Regions from separate parts of the Ferdinandcohnia sp. QZ13 genome, predicted to be linked through region 1. Evidence: riboswitches for the same ligand, from Rfam matches in the RefSeq annotation. Region 1 holds a riboswitch; the other holds the start of a gene.
The links. A riboswitch is a leader RNA that binds a small molecule or an ion and turns the genes downstream of it on or off. The one in region 1 is predicted to bind S-adenosylmethionine.

Region 1 (9,490 bases):
GAATGGGATTATAGTAAATCGTGATCGATTGAAAAGCAGGGACAAGCTCGACGACCCCTTGTAACCTCATTTTCTCAATTTGTTTAGTCGTTCTCTGGATTTGTTTCTGCAAGTCTTTTGAAGCCGGTCTGTTGTAAAAAATCTGTAAGGCCATGTCTCCGACAGGTAATATGTCTAGGTCCATAACAAAACACCTCTTACTACTATCTTATAATGAATATGTTAAAATGAAATAGGAATTTTCAAAAAAGGATGGAGAACGAAAATGAAACTATTTTTAATATTGGGAGCGATTAATGCATTTTTAGCGGTTGCGCTGGGTGCTTTTGGTGCACATGGATTAGAAGGTAAAATCACAGAAAAATATTTAAAAACGTGGAACACAGCGGTTCAATATCAAATGTTTCATGCCATCGGCTTGTTTATTGTGGCGTTTTTAGCGGACAAGTTTTCACAGGTAAACCTGATTACGACAGCTGGTTGGAGCATATTTGTCGGGATTATTTTATTCTCAGGAAGCTTGTATGTATTAAGTGTATCTGGAATTAAAATACTAGGTGCCATCACTCCACTTGGTGGTGTAGCCTTTTTACTAGGCTGGGTTTTATTGATGGTGGCAGCCGTAAAACATTTATAGTATGTGAAAAGGAGTGTCCGTGGACACTCCTTCTTTTTAGCGTGGTGGGTAAGATACTAGACCTTGTTGGGCTCCACCGCCAAATGGATATTGATATTCGATTTCTTCGTCAAACGTAATATATTGTAGGAAGACCATTAACAATAAGTAGCGCATACCTGTTTGTGGATCACTTAAAATCAGGTGGTCACGTCCTGCAGCTTCAATAAGCCCTTTAAATACTTTTTGTTGGTTGGTGTTATCAAAGCCCATGTATACAGTCGCAGCCTTACCTTTGTTCAGGCGAAGAATGTTTTCGATATAGGATTCTTCAAGTGGAAGCATCCCCGGTACATTTTGTGCGATACCACCCGTTTGAGCGAAAGTTGGCGTTTGTGGCATCTGAAAGCCCCCTTGTTGCTGTTGGGTCGGATACGTATATCCGAATTGGCGTGGATCCATGTAGAATCCATACTGTCCATAGCTTTGAGGGTTATACCCGTAAGCTTCATATGGATTTTGCGATTGTTGATTGTCTTTACTCAATGTAAGCCCTCCTCAGAATATGTTTTACTTTTTTTCTAAAAGGCGAATTGCCTTAAAACACGCCAGGACAATCCTCCTGAGTAGGTTGGTAGAAGCAATGTGCCTTATACCGTCCTACGTTCCACTGGTTATACCATTGTGCCGGACAGTTTCCTGATGGTTGAAAAAACCACAATGAAAACCTGGCAGGGTGAAATCTTTCCCCCTTTAGTACCCTTCGTGCAAGTGCGATCTCAGTTGGTCGAGCGGCTTGGTAAAAGTAGCCCTTTTGCGTCGCTTCAAAGCCTCCAGGACTTTGAAAGACCATTCTTCGAATGGTGTTAATGTCCTTAAAATCCAGGCAACGAGATCTCGTACGGTTTACCCCAACATTCCCTACTAATAGCATGCCTTGCCTGCCTTCGCCTTCTGCCTCAGCACGTAATAGCCTTGCTAATAGCTTTACATCTTCCTCCGTGTGCGCAACTACTGCCATTTTCTCACCTCACTTAAAAAAGAAGACTTGTCGAAAGTCTCTTTATTAACTTATTGATAAGGTGAAAAATGGGTTCCTACTTCTAGATTCGTTTTTGGGATACTTTATTAGATTTCTGGTGGATATGTTTAGTGGATTCATCATTGAATTGTATGAGAGAGGAAAAAGGATTATGAATATGGATGAAAAAAAAGAGAGGAAGCCCTCTCTTTTTTTTAATTTATGTGTAAAAATTGTGGAACTTTTTCTTCGGTTAAAATGTTTCCTACAAAGAATGCACCGAATTCACCATAGCGTGCACTTACTTCGTCAAAACGCATTTCATAAACGAGCTTTTTGAATTGAAGTACATCGTCGGAGAATAGGGTTACGCCCCATTCGTAATCATCAAAGCCGACAGAGCCAGTGATGATTTGTTTTACAATACCAGCATATTGGCGGCCAATCATACCGTGGCTTCTCATAAGCTCCTTGCGTTCTTCCATTGAAAGCATGTACCAGTTGTCATTGCCATCACGGCGCTTGTCCATTGGATAGAAGCACACATATTTGTTTTTTGGTAGGATAGGGTATAAGCGTCCGCGTACATAAGGATTTTGGTATGGATCCTCTTTGCTTTCGCCTGCCATATAGTTACTTAATTCAACAACAGATACATACGAATAAGTAGGAATTGTGTATTCAGCTAGCTTTGTTTTGTTGAATTCGTTTTCGATTTCATTCAACTCTTCCATTGTTGGACGAAGAATCATCATCATGAAATCAGCTTTTTGACCAACAATTGTGTATAATGCATGACTTCCTTGGCTTTCGCTTTGAGTCTTATTCCACTTCTCAACTAGACCAAGAAATTCATGAATTGCTGCTTGGCGCTCGTCACTTGAAAGAGTTTTCCAAGATGTCCAATCAATCGAACGGAAATCATGAAGGCAATACCAGCCATCAAGCGTTTGTGCTGCTTCAGCCATTACTATCACTCCTCGTATTACATTGATTATGTATTCAACCACTACTATATCATAGTTTCCCCTATAGCCAACTTAGTAAACTCCGGACAATTTTGTGAACATAAGCATGAGTGAGTAATTTGTAAGGTTGTTGGGAAAATTGAAGATAGTGTCATAATACTGTCACAAGAATTCTAAGGCTTTTTAGTTTTCATTTTGTAAAAAAAGCCGTATCCTTATGGTTGGCAGTTTTAACTTAATTCAGAAGGGGTTGAACCCCAACTAAATAAAGTTAAAGCCTCCAGCGGATGCCACGATTTTTCAATGGAAGTTTTTCGAGCAAGCTCGAAAAAAATCGGGCGGCAAATACGCCAAGGTGTATTTGATCGGGGTACTGGATGACCCAATTTACATAAAAGCATGTAAATGCACGAGATTTAGGAGGTATAAAAGTGAGCGATTTATTTACTCAATTAAAAGAAAAGGTATCAGGAAAGGACATGAAAATTGTGTTTCCTGAAGGACTAGATGAGCGTATTTTAAATGCAGTAAGCCGTTTAGCAAGTGAAAAGGTACTTGTGCCAGTCGTAATTGGTGAGAAGTCTGCGGTTGAAAGCAAAGCAAAAGAGGTAGGCGTTTCACTTGATGGAGTGGAAATCTATGATGCTGATTCTTACCCAGAGTTTGACCAACTTGTTGCTTCATTTGTTGAAAGACGTAAAGGGAAAGCAACGGAAGAGGATGCACGCAAAATTCTTAAGGATGAAAACTACTTTGGAACAATGCTTGTATACACTGGTAAGGCACACGGACTTGTAAGTGGTGCTGCCCATTCTACAGCAGATACAGTTCGCCCTGCTCTTCAAATTATTAAAACAAAGCACGGTGTAAAGAAGACTTCTGGTGTGTTTATCATGGTTCGTGAAGATGAGAAATATGTATTTGCTGATTGTGCGATCAATATTGCACCAGACAGCCAGGATTTAGCGGAAATTGCAATAGAGAGTGCCAATACAGCAGAAATGTTCGATATTGAGCCAAGAGTTGCAATGCTAAGCTTCTCAACAAAGGGATCTGCGAAGTCTCCTGAAACGGAAAAGGTAGTAGACGCAGTTAAGATTGCAAAAGAAATGAATCCGGCCTTGGTATTGGACGGAGAATTCCAGTTTGATGCGGCATTTGTTCCTTCTGTAGCTAAGAAAAAAGCACCGGATTCCGTGATTAAGGGTGACGCAAATGTATTTGTTTTCCCAAGTCTTGAAGCAGGTAATATCGGGTACAAAATTGCACAGCGCCTTGGAAATTTTGAAGCAGTAGGTCCTATTTTACAAGGCTTAAATCAGCCGGTAAATGACCTATCACGCGGATGTAATGATGAAGATGTGTATAAGCTTGCATTAATCACAGCAGCACAAGCTTTATAGGAATGAGAAATGGCCATGTCAGGGAACATGGCCATTTTTTGTGGTTGTATTTGGTTAGTGGCAGTATTTCTGGAATAGTGGCAGTAAACCCTCATCCTTGGACTCAAACCTAACAATCATAGTCCCCAATCCATTTTTAATACATTTTTAAGAAGTTTGATTTGGTCATCCCCGATTTTTTCAGCGAGCTGCTTTTCAATCTTCGCTTTAAGCGCCTCATTTTTCTCATAACATTCCTCACCAAATGATGTGAGTTCAATCGATTTTTCTTTTCTATTGTGTTCGACATCCATTACGTTAACGAGCCCTTTCGCCTTCATGTTTTTTATAAACTTATGAGTAGCCTGTCTCGAGATGTCTACATTTTTTGAAACATATGCAATTGTTGGTTGCTTTTTATATATTCTCGACATGATGTACCATTCGGAGTTTGAGATTGCGATGTCACTAGTCTCATTCCATAATTTTTCTGCAATACCACGAAGTTGACCATGCCTTTCACTTATAAGGTCAATGAGATCTAATTGTTGAAGTACAGGATCCATACATTCCACTCCCGTTTTAATAATCGTCATTACTATACAAAAAACGATAGACATTGTCAACTGAGTTGACAAACCGCGAAATAACTACAGTTAGGGGATTTTGTCTTTATTACAACCCGTAGAGATGATAATCTTCAAATGTCAACCAAGTTGACATTTTTCGCAAAATGGAGTATGATAAGTATAGTCAACTAAGTTGACAATCCATTGGATAGGAGCATGGTACATGTTTAATATTGGGGATCTGGTGATTTATTCAAATCAGGGGATTTGTCGAATAGATGATATTTGTGAGAAAACATATTCTGGGATTACTCGAAATTATTATATTATGAGCCCAATTGAGGATAGTACTTTGACGATTCAAAATCCAGTAGACAATGACCGCAATTTAATGCGAGAAATCATTGGGAAAAGTGAGTCAGAGGAGATATTGGACTCGTTTAAGCTACCGGGAATTCAGTGGATTGATCATGCGTCAGAACGTCATAAAAATTATTCTGAAATCGTTTCTTCTGGAGACAGAAAAGAAATTTCGAGCGTTTTAAATACATTAATGAGTAAAAAATATGAATTTGAAATGATTGATAAGAAGTTATCTGAACATGACCGTAGACTTCTCCTTCATATTCAAAAAATACTTTTTAAAGAGTTAGCCATTACGTTGGATACGACGGTAAAGGCCATCGAGAAAGATATTAATCGTATGATTGCGCAAAAAATGAGCAAGACCTCCCATCACGAGGTAGCCAATTTCGTAAATTAAAGGTAAAATAGGGAATGTTAAAACCAGGCAATGCCTGGTTTTTTAGGGTTCATTTGCATTTGCGATTTTTAAAAAAGTACCTTTTGTGTAATAGGAGTATGACGTATGACCGAAAGTCTTTTACACCAGCCAAGCTGGCGGATTATAGATCAATCAAGTTTAGGCTATCAATTTGATGCATTGCAATCGTTTGCGATAGATGATACGCTTTGTGCATTTGTAGGAAAAGGAGATTCACCAGCTACTGCAAGGGCCTGGGTTCATCATCAGACCATTGTGCTTGGGATTCAGGATACGAAACTTCCCTTTCTTGAGGAGGGGATAGAGCTCCTTGAGTCAATGGGCTTTCGTGCAATCGTACGAAATTCGGGCGGACTAGCAGTGGTTCTTGATGAGGGAGTGCTAAACATCTCGCTTATCTTTCCTGAAACAGAAAAAGGCATTGATATCAACCGTGGCTACGATACAATGCTTGAGTTGATTCGAAAAATGTTCGATGGCTATGAAGTCGACATAGTAGCACGAGAGGTTGTCGGTTCATATTGTCCAGGAAGTTATGATTTAAGTATAGATGGGAAAAAGTTTGCAGGAATCTCCCAGCGTCGTCTTCGTAATGGGGTGGCTGTCCAAATATATTTAGGTGTGACAGGAAGTGGATCTGAGCGTGCAGAAATCATTCGAAAATTTTACGAGGTGGGGCTGCAAGGGGCAGAGACGAAATTTGTCTATCCGGATGTAAAGCCCGAAACGATGGCGTCCTTGGCAGAATTGATTGATCCTAATCTTACTGTCCAAACCGTCATGTTACTGCTACTTCAAACCCTAAAAAACGAAAGTGAAAGTATCTTCGCTTCACAGCTTACCGAAGAAGAAATGCCATTATTCGAGCAAAACCTTTTACGAGTGCTCGAACGGAATAACAAAGTATTATAAGGGTCCAGGGGGACGGTTCTCCTGGTCCCTTTTTTTGTGGAAGCTGTTAATTGCGCGTTAGTCGGGCACATATGCGTCATGATACGAAAAAAGGCAAATTACTTCCTTTCCCACTATTAAAATATTTTTTATAATAAAAATATTGAAATTTGTTTTTGACCATGATATGATTCTCGTCAAGTAAGATATTTGAATATGATTGCTGTATTTTCTCTTATCAAGAGTAGGCTGAGGGATTTGGCCCGATGACGCCCAGCAACCGACCGTAATACCATTGTGAAATGGGGCGACTTAGTTCGCCGGGTAAACAACCCGCAAGGCACGGTGCTAATTCCAACAGAAGGATGATTCTTTCTGGTAGATAAGAGGTGCGAAGACTTTTGTATGCTTCAAGCCTCTTTCTGATAAGAAAGAGGCTTTTTTACATCTTCAAAAAGAAGCCTCAACAAACAGGAGAGTGATGGGTTTTCAACTTGAGTAAACAGATGTGAAAAATAAGATTACATACAAAAGAAGGGGAGAAAATTAAATGAAATTATCAAAACTATTATTCACGACATTATTAATTATTGCAGTACTAGTTGGCTGCCAACCGAAAGTAGCTGAAGAAACAACGAAAACAGATAGTACAGAAGTAAAGAATTCTGATCATCCATTAGCAAACAAAAAAGTTGCGTTAATCATGCAGCAAAACTTAGGAACATTCTCAGCGCAATATATTGAGGGTGTTGAGGAACAAGTGAAAAAGTTCGCAGGAGAAACAACGGTTTTTACATCTGATGGTGACCTCGCGAAAATGGCGTCAAACGTAGATGCAGCGTTAAACCAGGGCTTCGATGCCATTTTAATTGACCATGGAACAAAGGAAGCACTACAAAGTTCTGTTCAAAAGGCAGTCGATAAAGGAATTCCAGTTGTTGTTTTTGATGCAGAAGTGGAAGTGGAAGGTGTAACCGTTCTTGAACAAGGTGACCAGCAAATGGCACAAATGACACTTGAAAAATTGGCAGAAGACGCTGGTGGTGAAGCAAATATCGTAAAAATTTGGGTTGCGGGCTTCGCACCAATGGAAAGACGTCAGTTGGCCTACCAAGAGTTTCTTGATAACAACACAGGCATAAAAGAGATCGCAACATTTGGTGCCGCTACGGCAAACACGGCTTTAGATACACAAGCACAGATGGAAGCTCTTTTAAAACAATACCCTGAGGAAGGTCAAATTACAGCGGTTTGGGCAGCGTGGGATGAGTTTGCAAAGGGTGCTGTTCGTGCCATTCAACAAGCAGGACGTACAGATATTAAAGTGTACGGAATTGACATGAGCGATGAGGATTTACAAATGATTCAAGCGGATAATAGCCCATGGGTTGCGTCGGCAGCGGTTGATCCAAAAGATATCGGACGTATCCAAGTTCGTTTTGCATACCAAAAACTAAACGGTGACGAAACACCTGAACGCGTAAAATTAGAACCTGTTTTCGTAACAAAGGATGCACTTCCAGGAGAACAAATAACAACTGCCGAGCTTGACCAGTACATTGAAGGCTGGGGTAAAAGCGAACAAGGCTACACAGACGAGTTGAAAAAGCTTGAAGCTGGAGAGTAAAAGAGAGGGCCTTCAAAGGTTCTCTGTAAAGGAGGATATGTAGATGCCCTTACTCGACATGAAGGAAATAACAAAAAGCTTTGGAAAGGTGATTGCGCTGGAGCAGGCTTCTTTTGAACTAGAAGCTGGTGAGGTTCATGCCTTACTTGGTGCAAATGGAGCGGGAAAGAGCACGCTGATGAAAATTCTATCGGGTGCTTATGAGCTTGATACAGGGGTGATTACCCTTGAAGGCGAAACGATCAACATTCGTAATCCAAAGGATGCGAAAACACATGGAATCCACTGTGTCTATCAAGAGGTCGACACTGTGATTGTACCGCAGCTCACCGTTGCTGAAAACATTTTGCTAGATACGTTTTCGACTGAAAAGAGCTTATTTATCAATAAACGAAAGCTTCGTGAAAAAGCAGCTTCGATTTTAAAGCTTTTGAATGTAACAGACATTCCAATGACGAAACAAGCATTGGAGCTGTCACTAGCTGAAAAACAATTAGTGCTAATCGCAAGAGCACTCGCCCATGAGGCAAAGGTCATTATTTTTGACGAACCAACAGCGCCTTTATCGATTGAAGAAACGAAGCATCTATTTGAAATCGTAAAAACATTGAAGGATAAGGGAGTCGGCTGTATTTTTATTTCACACCGGCTTCCAGAAGTGTTTGAAATCTGTGACCGCTTAACGATTATGCGCGATGGGAAAACGATTACTACTTTTTCGACGAAAGAAGTTACCCAAAAAACCGTTATTGAAACGATGCTTGGTAATTCCTATAAAGAACAATCCACGAAACGGAAGACAGTGAGGGGTGACCTTCTTTTAGAGGTGAGTGGTCTTGATGATGGAGAAAAGCTTGCCAATGTATCGTTTACGGTTTCCGAGGGGGAAATTGTTGGGGTTGTTGGATTGGTAGGTGCCGGAAAAACGGAGCTTGCGAAAACATTGTTTGGTCTCCGCTCCTACGAACAGGGTGAAGTCAAAGTAAAGGGCAAGTCACGACATTTTACGCATTCCCAGCAGGCAATTGAAGCGGGGGTAGCACTTGTTTCAGAGGAGCGTCGTAAGGAAGGACTGTTCGTTCACGAGTCAATCTCTACGAATCTATCCTTTGCTAATTTGAAAAAATTCTCACCGTTTTTATTCATGGATCGGAAGGCTGAGAAAAGCTATGCTAGCTCTATCATTGAATTGCTTGGGATCAAGGCGAAAGATACGGAAGTGTTGGCTGAGCATTTAAGTGGGGGAAACCAGCAAAAGGTTGCAATTGGGAAATGGGTATCTCGAAATGCGAATCTCTATTTGTTTGATGAGCCGACAAAAGGGGTGGATGTCGGTGCAAAGCAGGATATTTTCCAGCTTATCTATTCCCTCGCCGATGAGGGGAAAGGGATCCTTTATTTTTCCTCTGAAATTGATGAAATCATCCGAATTTCAGATCGAATTCTAGTCATGTATGACGGGGAAATTGTGAAAGAACTTTCGCGAGAAGAGGCAACACAGGATAAAATCCTCTTGTATGCTAGCGGTGGAAAGGAAGACGTACATGAAAGGGAATATCATCAGCTTCTTGTTTAAATACGGGGCAATTGTATTAATGAGCTTTATCTTAATCTATTTTAGTTTTGTAAATG
Region 2 (9,490 bases), on a different contig from region 1:
GGGCAATGATTGCAATTGCGATTACTACGATTTGGATGAATATTGGGTTTACATTTTTAATTTTGTTAGGTGGATTACAATCCATCGACACCTCTTTATATGAAAGTGCTGATATTGAAGGGTCTGGTTATTTTTATAAGTTTAGAAGAATAACAGTTCCAATGCTTTCACCGACCTTATTTTTTGTGATTACCGTATCGATTATTAATTCGTTCCAAACATTTGGGCAAATTGATATTTTAACCCAAGGTGGACCAGCAAATGAAACGAATTTGATTGTGTATTCCATTTACCGTGAGGCATTTGTGAATTATCAGTTCGGCTCAGCTAGTGCGCAGGCAATCGTGTTATTCATTCTTATTTTATTGATGACGGCACTGCAATTTAAGCTGGGGGAGAGGAGGGTTCACTATCAATGATGATGCCAATCGGAAGAAAAGTAATCTTCTATCTATTATTGATTGTTTCAGCGATTCTAATTGCTGGTCCAGCTGTAATGGCGATTATTATGAGTTTTATGACGAACCAAGATATCTTAACGGCAAGTTTGCCGACCACACTAACAGTTGATAATTATGTTGCAGCTTTTGAACGATTTCCTTTAGTTCAATACTTGATTAATAGTTTTGTAGTGTCGATTGTGATTATGCTAGGACAATTGGCATTATCCAGTCTAGCTGCCTATGCCTTTGTATTTTTAGAGTTTAAGGGAAGAGATGTTTTATTTTATCTTTTTATTGCGACGATGATGGTTCCTTTTGAGGCATCGATTATCCCAAACTTTCATATCATCCGTGATTTAGGTTGGCTTGATCATTATGCAGGACTAACTGTGCCATTTTTTGCAACAACCTTTGGAACTTTTTTGCTTAGGCAGAACTTTAAACAAATTCCTAAAGAATTAAGGGAAGCAAGTCAAATTGCTGGAATTGGTGATTTCAAATTTTACTTAACAGTTGTATTGCCTGTAACAAAGACAAGCTTAGTTACATTAGGGATTTATGGATTTTTAACTTCATGGAATATGTATCTATGGCCACTATTGGCGACCACCAATGATACGGTTCGTACGGTACAAATTGGCTTGAAGCAATTGCAGACGCAGGAACAATTAAATGATTGGGGCGTCATCATGGCAGGTGCCGTTATCGTGATCATCCCGACATTAATTTTGCTTTTCCTAGGACAAAAAAAGCTTCAAACAGGTTTAACAGAGGGCGCTGTAAAATAGCAGATTCCTCGAACATATAATTAAGGAGATGAAGAAAAATGAAAAAATTCATGATGATCCTTGCATTAGGTTTCGTTTTACTATTAGCAGCTTGTGCAGGCGGTGAATCCACAGCAGGAGAGGGTGACTCAAACACTGGCTCAGGTAATGGCTCGAAATCTGAAGAAAAAGGTGGAAAACAGACCGTTACATTCTGGCATTCCATGGGTGGAGCAGGTCAAGAAGCATTAAATAGTATTGTAGAGGACTTCAATAGCTCACAGGACGAGATTCAAGTAAATGCGGAATACCAAGGTACCTACGATGAATCATTAACAAAGTTCAATGCTGTTGCGGGTACTGATAGTGCACCGACTATGATTCAAACGTTCGAAATTGGAACAATGTCTATGATTAATAGTGGAAATATCAAACCGATTCAGGAATTGGTAGATGCTGATGGGTACGATATGAGCGGTTTAGAAGAAAACATTATTAATTACTATTCATTAGATGGAAAGTTTTATTCAATGCCGTTTAACTCGTCTACACCCGTTATGTATTACAACAAGGATGCATTTACTGCGGCTGGTTTAGACCCTGAAACACCTCCAGCAACTTATGAAGAAGTAGAAGCAGCAGGTAAAGCAATTGTTAAATCGAATCCTGAAATGAAAGGTTTCGCTTTACAAGCTTATGGGTGGTTATGGGAGCAATTATTAGCAAACCAAGGTGCATTACTACTGAACAATGACAATGGCCGTTCTGACACACCGACTGAAATTGGATGGACAGAAGAAGAAGGAAAGTCCATTTTTGAATGGGTTAAACGAATGGTAGATGACGGTACATTTGCGAATTATGGAACAAATGGAGATAACATGGTTGCTGGATTTTTAGCCGGAGATGTTGCTATGTTCTTACAATCTTCAGCAAGTGCAAGAGATGTTATCGATAATGCTCCTTTTGAAGTAGGGATTGCCTTCCTTCCACACCCTGAAAATAAGGACCGTGAAGGGGTCGTTATTGGTGGAGCTAGTCTTTGGATGATCGATGGAAAACCAGAAGCAGAAACAAACGCAGCATGGGAATTTATGAAATATTTACAAACTCCTGAAGTTCAGGCTAAATGGCATGTTGGTACAGGCTATTTTGCCATCAATCCAGATGCATACGAGGAACAACTCGTAAAGGATGCACATGAGGAAAAGCCACAATTACGTGTAACAGTCGAACAATTACAAGCAACGAAATCATCATTTGCGACGCAAGGTGCATTAATGGATATGCTTCCACAAGGCAGAAAAGTAATGGAAACTGCACTTGAATCCGTATATAATGGCGGATCTGTCGATGAAGCCTATAAAACAGCGGTAGACCAATTTAATAAAGCAATCGAACAAGCAAATAAAGCAAGAGCAAAGTAATTAAATGGGACACGGTGACAGGTACCGTGTCCCACTATTTTTATGAAAGAGGAGGTTTATCATGACGAAAATTTATGGCCACCGTGGAGCAAAGGGGATTTATCCAGAAAATACGTTACTAAGTTTTAAAAAAGCGATTGAGCAAGGTGTTGATGGGTTGGAATTAGATGTCCATTTGACACAAGACGGGGAAGTTGTAGTGATCCATGATGAAACACTGGACCGGACAACAAGTGGAGTAGGTTGGATTAAAGATTTAACCTTAGCTGAAATCAAAAAATATAGTGCTGGTAGACCGTTTACTCACTTTGGTGAATATGAAGAAGCTTGGGACAAAGAGCGGGTTCCGACATTAAAAGAGGTTCTAGAACTATTGGTACCTTATGATACTGAGCTTAATATCGAATTAAAAACAAGTTCAGTGTCTTATGAAGGAATTGAAGAAAAAGTTCAAAATGTCGTTGAACAATATGCAAAAAATCGGAAGGTGATTTATTCTTCGTTCCATTTGCCGACCATTTTAAGAATGAAGCAGCTTAATCCAAGTTCCAAAATAGCATGGTTACTCAATAATAGTATTTCCCTTCCGTACGATTATATCAATACGTTAGAACTGGAAGCACTGCATTTAAACAAGTCCATTCTTTTACCTAAGACTGAAATTTTCCAACAGCTACTACAATTAAGCAAACAATTTCCAGTACATCTACCAATTGAAGTCATTCATTATCTTAACAATCGGGCAAATGAGGACTACGGATCATGCTTGCAAGGGCTTTACGATAAAGTAAGAGTTTGGACTGTCAATGATCCAAATGAAATAGAAAAATTACTAAGATTGCAAGTCGAAGCAATCATTACCGATTATCCTGAAAGGGCAATTCGGATAAGAAATCAACAAATGAAGTATGTATAAAGAAGATAGAGGGGGCGCAGGGACAGGTACTGCGTCCCGTTTTATGCCTTTTGGGACAACGAACCTGTCCCACTATCCCGCATATTAAAGCGAATTATAAGAAATAATAGGATGGGTAAGTTATGCGATGTTCCTTTACCACTAAAAATCATCGAAAAAGGAGAATGTAAAATTGTCAAATGTAAAATTAGCAGTCATTTTTTATAGTATGGGTGGAACAAATTATCAGTTATCTAAATGGGCTGAAGAAGGAGCTAAAGAAGCTGGGGCTGAAGTTAAAGTATTAAAGGTTCAGGAATTAGCTCCTGAGTCTGTCATCCAGGGAAATGAAGTATGGAAAGCAACCGTTGAAGCAACAAAGGACGTTCCAGTGGTCACATCGGATGATATTGAATGGGCAGACGCAATTATCTTCAGTGTTCCAACGCGCTTTGGAAATATGCCTTCACAAATGAAACAATTTCTTGATACTCAAGGTGGACTTTGGGCTACTGGAAAAACGGTTAATAAAGTTGTAAGTGCGATGACGTCTGCTCAAAACCCGCATGGTGGACAAGAAGCGACAATCCTTTCGTTATACACAAGTATGATGCACTGGGGAGCGATTATTGCTGCTCCTGGTTATACTGATCCAGTATTATTTGGAGCGGGTGGAAATCCGTACGGAACAAGTGTTACTGTCGGTGAAGATGGAAAAATGATTGATGACGTACAAGCGGCAGTGAAACATCAAGCAAAACGTACTGTTACTGTAGCGGAATGGGTAAAAAAAGCAAATCAATAAACATCTAAAAACATGAATTTGAGACCTTGAATTGCAGTTTATTCGGGTCTCTTTTTTTGTGGGGTTTATTATGTTTAGTTGGAAAAATATTGACAATTCCTCTAGGTGCTATTATCGTAATATAATTATTTGTGTGGTTTTTCAATAGGGGGATAGAAACAGCATGATAAAGAAAAAACAGCTAATCGGAATTATAACAGCATTGATAATTGCTGGAATAATAATTGCAATTACATTTGAGATAGGGAGCAACGATACAGTTGCAACCACTAAGAAGGTAAAAGAAGAAACAGCAACAACTGCTACAATGACAATCGATGCAGATATGGATTTGAAAGACGACAAAACGGTTACCAAAAAAAGTGAGGAATCGGTAAACGAGGAAATTCAAAAAGAAAATGAGGTAAAAGTTGATACTCAAAATACAGAGGATGAGACTATTGTCACTTCTTCTATTTTAGAAAAGCCTGTCACCCAATATGTTAATGTTGGTTCTTTAAACATGCGTAGCGGGGCAGGTACGAATTATCCAGTTGTTATAGCTGTTACGCAAGGACAAGCCCTTATTGTTAGTGAGGTTACCGATTCTTGGAGCAAAGTAAAAATGAATGATAAAACAGGCTGGGTGTATAGTGAATACTTATCCGATACAAAACCTATTGTTGAAAAAAGCGTTGTGGGTGCTACACCGGCCCCATCTACAACTACTGGAACGAAACCTGAAAAAAGTGGGAATATCGCTGATACATTAAAAACGGTTAATGGAAACCACCAGCTTATTCTTGTAACTACAGATGGATACAACACCAATCACGCAACGATTCAAGCGTTTGAGAAGGATGCAAATGGAAAATGGAATCCGATTTTGAACACTACTGGCTATATCGGAAAAAATGGCTTTGCATCCAACAAAAAAGAAGGAGATGGTAAATCACCTGTAGGAAAATATACAATCGGAACAGCTTTTGGACAAAAAGGAAATCCGGGTACAAAATTACCTTTCCGAAACATTACAAATGATGATGTATGGGTAGATGATCCAGAGTCCCCACTTTACAACTCATGGCAGTCAAGAAATGAAACCCAAGGTCAGTGGAAAAGCGCAGAGAATATGATGCATCGTCTATATACCTATGGATTTGTGATCAACTACAATACAGAGCGAACTCCCTATAAAGGAAGTGCGATATTCTTCCATGTTGGCAGTGGTTATACATTGGGGTGTACTGCAACATCGGAAGCAAATGTAATTAAACTTTTGAAGTGGTTAGATCCCGCAAAAAATCCTGTTATTCTTCAGACGCCTGTACAAGAGCTGAACAAATACTAAACTTCTAAAGATAAGTATTACCAGTAATATCCAGAAGTCTTGGCATAAAGTGTATTTAAGCTATAAGTATTACCGGTTATTTCCAGAAGCCTAAGCATAAAGAGTATTTAAGTTATAAGTATCGCCAGTAATCTCCAGAAGTCTTAGCATAAAAAGTGTTTAAGTTATGGATATTACCAGTAATCTCCAATAGTCCGCATATAAATAGTGTATAAGCTGTTAGTTTTATCAATAATCTCCAAACCCAAAAAAGTGTTTATGTCCCAAGAGTTCTATCATCATACCCAAACTCATGAACGCAACTATGACTAAATAACTAAAAGTTCCCTCTTTTAAAAATTTTTGGATAAAGTGATTGACAGAATGTAAAATTCCATGTAATTTTATATCAACAAACAACAACTTAATTACCTATTGATTCTTATCCAGAGAGGCGGAGGGACTGGCCCGACGAAGCCTCGGCAACAGACATTATGTACTGTGCCAATTCCAGCAAGCATTTTGCTTGAAAGATAAGAAGAGCGTATTCGAACTATGCATGTATGCCCTCTTCTTGTTAGAAGAGGGTTTTTATTTTGGCCAAAATGAACATCTGCCATACTGGTCAACCAGGGCAATGAAATGATATACATCTTGTACAAGGAGGAGTGACATGGCAAAACTTGAGGAACAAAAGGTGAAACATATTTTATCAACCTTGGAGAATCTAGAATTTGGATCAATTGTAATTACTGTCCATAATGGGGAAATCACCCAAATTGATGCGACGGAAAAGAAGCGTTTTTCATTACAAAAATCCACATCATCCCAAAAACAAACCACGAAAAAATAATTTGCCGATTAGACCACTAAAGGCATCTTTATTTTCAAAGCGTCCACGATTGACGTTTTGAATAAAGATGTCTTTTTTATTTCCTTTTTTCTTTGGAAGGGGGAGGTTGATGGTTCAATAACTCATAAGAAAAGATTTCAATAAAAAGGAGAAAGGATGATCAAAATGAGCGAAATCGTTATTTTATCGGGAAGTCCTTCAGAAAGTTCTAGAACGGATTTGGTTCTACAGTTTGTAGGGAAAAAGCTTAAACAGGAAGGTTTTACAATCACACATGTATCCGTGAGAGATATTCCTTCTGATGACATATTTAATCTGAAGTTTGATAGTCCAGCCATTAAGGATCTAACTTCATTAATCCAAGGGGCAGAAGGTGTGATTGTAGGATCGCCCGTTTACAAGGCAGCGTACACAGGAGTGCTGAAAGCTGTACTAGATTTGCTGCCACAAGATGTGTTAGCAAGAAAAACCGTTTTGCCAATTATGACAGGCGGAAGCCCAGCACATTTACTAGCAATTGACTTCAGCCTCAAACCATTATTGGCCGCATTAAAGGGGCAAAGCATGCAAGGAGTTTACTTCCAAGATTGCCAAATCGATAAAACACAAGTGATTACCCCTATTACCGATGTAAATGTGTTAGAAAGACTGAAAAAAGAGCTTTATTACTTTGTTGAAGCAGTCAAACAGAATAAAGCTTTTGCTTTAAAACATTAATAAAAAAGGAGCTAATAACAATGACAAAGAAAAGAATTTATTTAAATGCATTTGATATGAACTGTGTGGGGCATCAATCTCCAGGTCTGTGGACACATCCAGAGGATCAATCACACCGCTATAAAGATAGTGAATATTGGATTGAACTAGCAAAGCTTTTAGAGAAGGGTCGATTCGATGCAATATTTCTAGCAGATGTACTGGGGCCTTATGATGTGTATCAAGGCTCTAGAGATGCCGCTATCCGTCAGGGTACCCAAACACCTGTAAATGACCCATCCCTTGTTGTGCCATTAATGTCAGCGGTGACAAAGCATTTAGGATTCGGAGTTACGGCATCTGTCACGCATGAGCATCCTTATACATTTGCTCGCAGGATGTCGACGCTGGATCATATTACAAAGGGGCGTGTCGGCTGGAATATTGTCACTTCTTACTTAAAAAGCGCCGCTGTGAATATGGGATTGGAAGACCAAATTAAACATGATGAGCGGTACGATATTGCTGAAGAATATTTACAAGTTTGCTATAAGTTATGGGAAGGTAGCTGGGAGGATAATGCAGTTTTAGTAGACAAACAGAATCAAATTTTTGCAGACCCAAGTAAGGTCCATGATATCAACCATGAAGGCAAATATTTTAAAGTCCCAGGAGCACACCTATGTGAGCCTTCTCCACAAAGAACGCCGGTACTCTATCAGGCAGGAACTTCCACAAAAGGCCGCGCTTTTGCTGGTCAAAATGCTGAGCTTATCTTTATTGGGGCACCGACTAAAAACGCTGCTAGGCATTCTGTAAAAAAACTCCGTGAAGAGGCAATAAAGGCAGGTAGGACACCAGAGGAAATAAAAATTCTTACTTGTATTACTCCGATCGTGGGTCGAACTGAAGAGGAAGCACATAATAAGTTCAATGAATATCAAAAACATGTGAGCTATGAAGGGGCACTCGCACTACTTGGGGGATGGACTGGAATTGATTTTTCAGAGTATGGTCCCCATGAAAATCTTAAGTTTGTCAAAAATGATGCGATTCAATCGACAGTTGAAAACTTTACTAGAATTGATTCGGGTAAAAATTGGACGATCGATGAAATAAAAAAATACACGGGAATTGGTGGATTAGGTCCGGTCACGGTTGGAAGTCCAGAACAGGTTGCAGATGATTTGGAAAGTTGGGTAAAAGATACTGGAGTAGATGGATTTAACATTGCGTACGCGATTACTCCTGGTACATTTAAAGATTTCATAGAATTCGTTGTGCCAGTATTACAAGAAAGGGGTCTGGTGCGAAAAGAATATGAAGGTGACACCTTAAGGGATAGCCTATTTGGTAAAGGAAGCCAGTTGCCACCGCATCATCCTGGAAAACAATACTCAAAAACTACAGCCTTAGCAGTAAAGTAATACAAACTAGAAAAGCCTTCACCATCACCGAAGGCTTTTCTAAATGTCTCTTTTATGAGGAATTAATAAATAAATTGGTGAATATAGTGTTTAACAGTTTAATATAGGGGGGGATATTGATGGGTTTTATTGATGGGATATATATTGAAGTCGATTCAGGGGTCGAACTATTCGTTCAAGATGTAGGGGAAGGAGAACCCCTTGTTTTCATCCCTGGCTTCACATTCACAACGGAGGTTTTTTCAAAGCAAATTGAATATTTTTCAAAAACGAACCGAGTAATTGTGATTGATCCAAGAAGTCACGGAAGATCGACTATCTCTCTTCATGGAAATGATTATGTCACACACGGAGCTGATTTAACTGCGGTTCTCCAAGCATTAAATGTGAAAACTGCAACACTTGTGGGCTGGTCGTTTGGTTGTTTTACGGTTTGGGAGTATGTAAAGAAAAATGGCTTTGATCATATTAAATCTTTAGTATTTGTAGATATGCCGCCTAAATCCTTATCTGTCAATGATGATTGGGTGGAAGGAAAGCTAGATGATATTGCAGCCATTTACAATCCTTATTTACGTAATTCAGCGGGGCATCGTGAGTTCATAACAAGCTATATCACTCAAGTTATGGTGCAAAGAGAACTTGAGAAAGAAGAGTTAACCTGGCTAGTAGAGCAATCATTGAAAACGCCATACTACATCGCGGGTAATTTATTTGCATCAGGTATGTTTTCTGATTATCGAGAGGAAGCAAAAAAGGCTAGTAAAGCTGTCCCTACTTTAACGATTGTCGCTGAGCACTGGGCGGATATTGCAGAAAAGTACACAAACCAACTAACGCCTGAATCTCAAGTAAAAGTACTGGGAGG

Region 2: another riboswitch for S-adenosylmethionine. It lies ahead of RGU12_RS09320 (YezD family protein); the one in region 1 lies ahead of RGU12_RS22540 (sugar ABC transporter substrate-binding protein).

Annotation. Positions count from the first base shown of each region.
Region 1 is NZ_JAVIVW010000015.1:1,754,058-1,763,547, reverse strand. It holds gene pxpB (5-oxoprolinase subunit PxpB) at 1-184, opposite strand, end outside; gene RGU12_RS22580 (DUF423 domain-containing protein) at 266-637, shown strand; gene gerQ (spore coat protein GerQ) at 674-1,162, opposite strand; gene RGU12_RS22570 (cell wall hydrolase) at 1,215-1,637, opposite strand; gene hemQ (hydrogen peroxide-dependent heme synthase) at 1,853-2,605, opposite strand; gene pta (phosphate acetyltransferase) at 3,037-4,008, shown strand; gene RGU12_RS22555 (MarR family winged helix-turn-helix transcriptional regulator) at 4,125-4,553, opposite strand; gene RGU12_RS22550 (CarD family transcriptional regulator) at 4,780-5,319, shown strand; gene lipL (octanoyl-[GcvH]:protein N-octanoyltransferase) at 5,425-6,252, shown strand; SAM riboswitch class I at 6,464-6,620, shown strand; gene RGU12_RS22540 (sugar ABC transporter substrate-binding protein) at 6,782-7,858, shown strand; gene RGU12_RS22535 (sugar ABC transporter ATP-binding protein) at 7,902-9,434, shown strand; gene RGU12_RS22530 (ABC transporter permease) at 9,403-9,490, shown strand, end outside.
Region 2 is NZ_JAVIVW010000001.1:1,912,747-1,922,236, reverse strand. It holds gene RGU12_RS09350 (carbohydrate ABC transporter permease) at 1-419, shown strand, start outside; gene RGU12_RS09345 (carbohydrate ABC transporter permease) at 416-1,231, shown strand; gene RGU12_RS09340 (ABC transporter substrate-binding protein) at 1,270-2,637, shown strand; gene RGU12_RS09335 (glycerophosphodiester phosphodiesterase) at 2,699-3,553, shown strand; gene wrbA (NAD(P)H:quinone oxidoreductase) at 3,726-4,337, shown strand; gene RGU12_RS09325 (SH3 domain-containing protein) at 4,501-5,667, shown strand; SAM riboswitch class I at 6,086-6,186, shown strand; gene RGU12_RS09320 (YezD family protein) at 6,320-6,499, shown strand; gene ssuE (NADPH-dependent FMN reductase) at 6,665-7,216, shown strand; gene RGU12_RS09310 (LLM class flavin-dependent oxidoreductase) at 7,237-8,622, shown strand; gene RGU12_RS09305 (alpha/beta fold hydrolase) at 8,742-9,490, shown strand, end outside.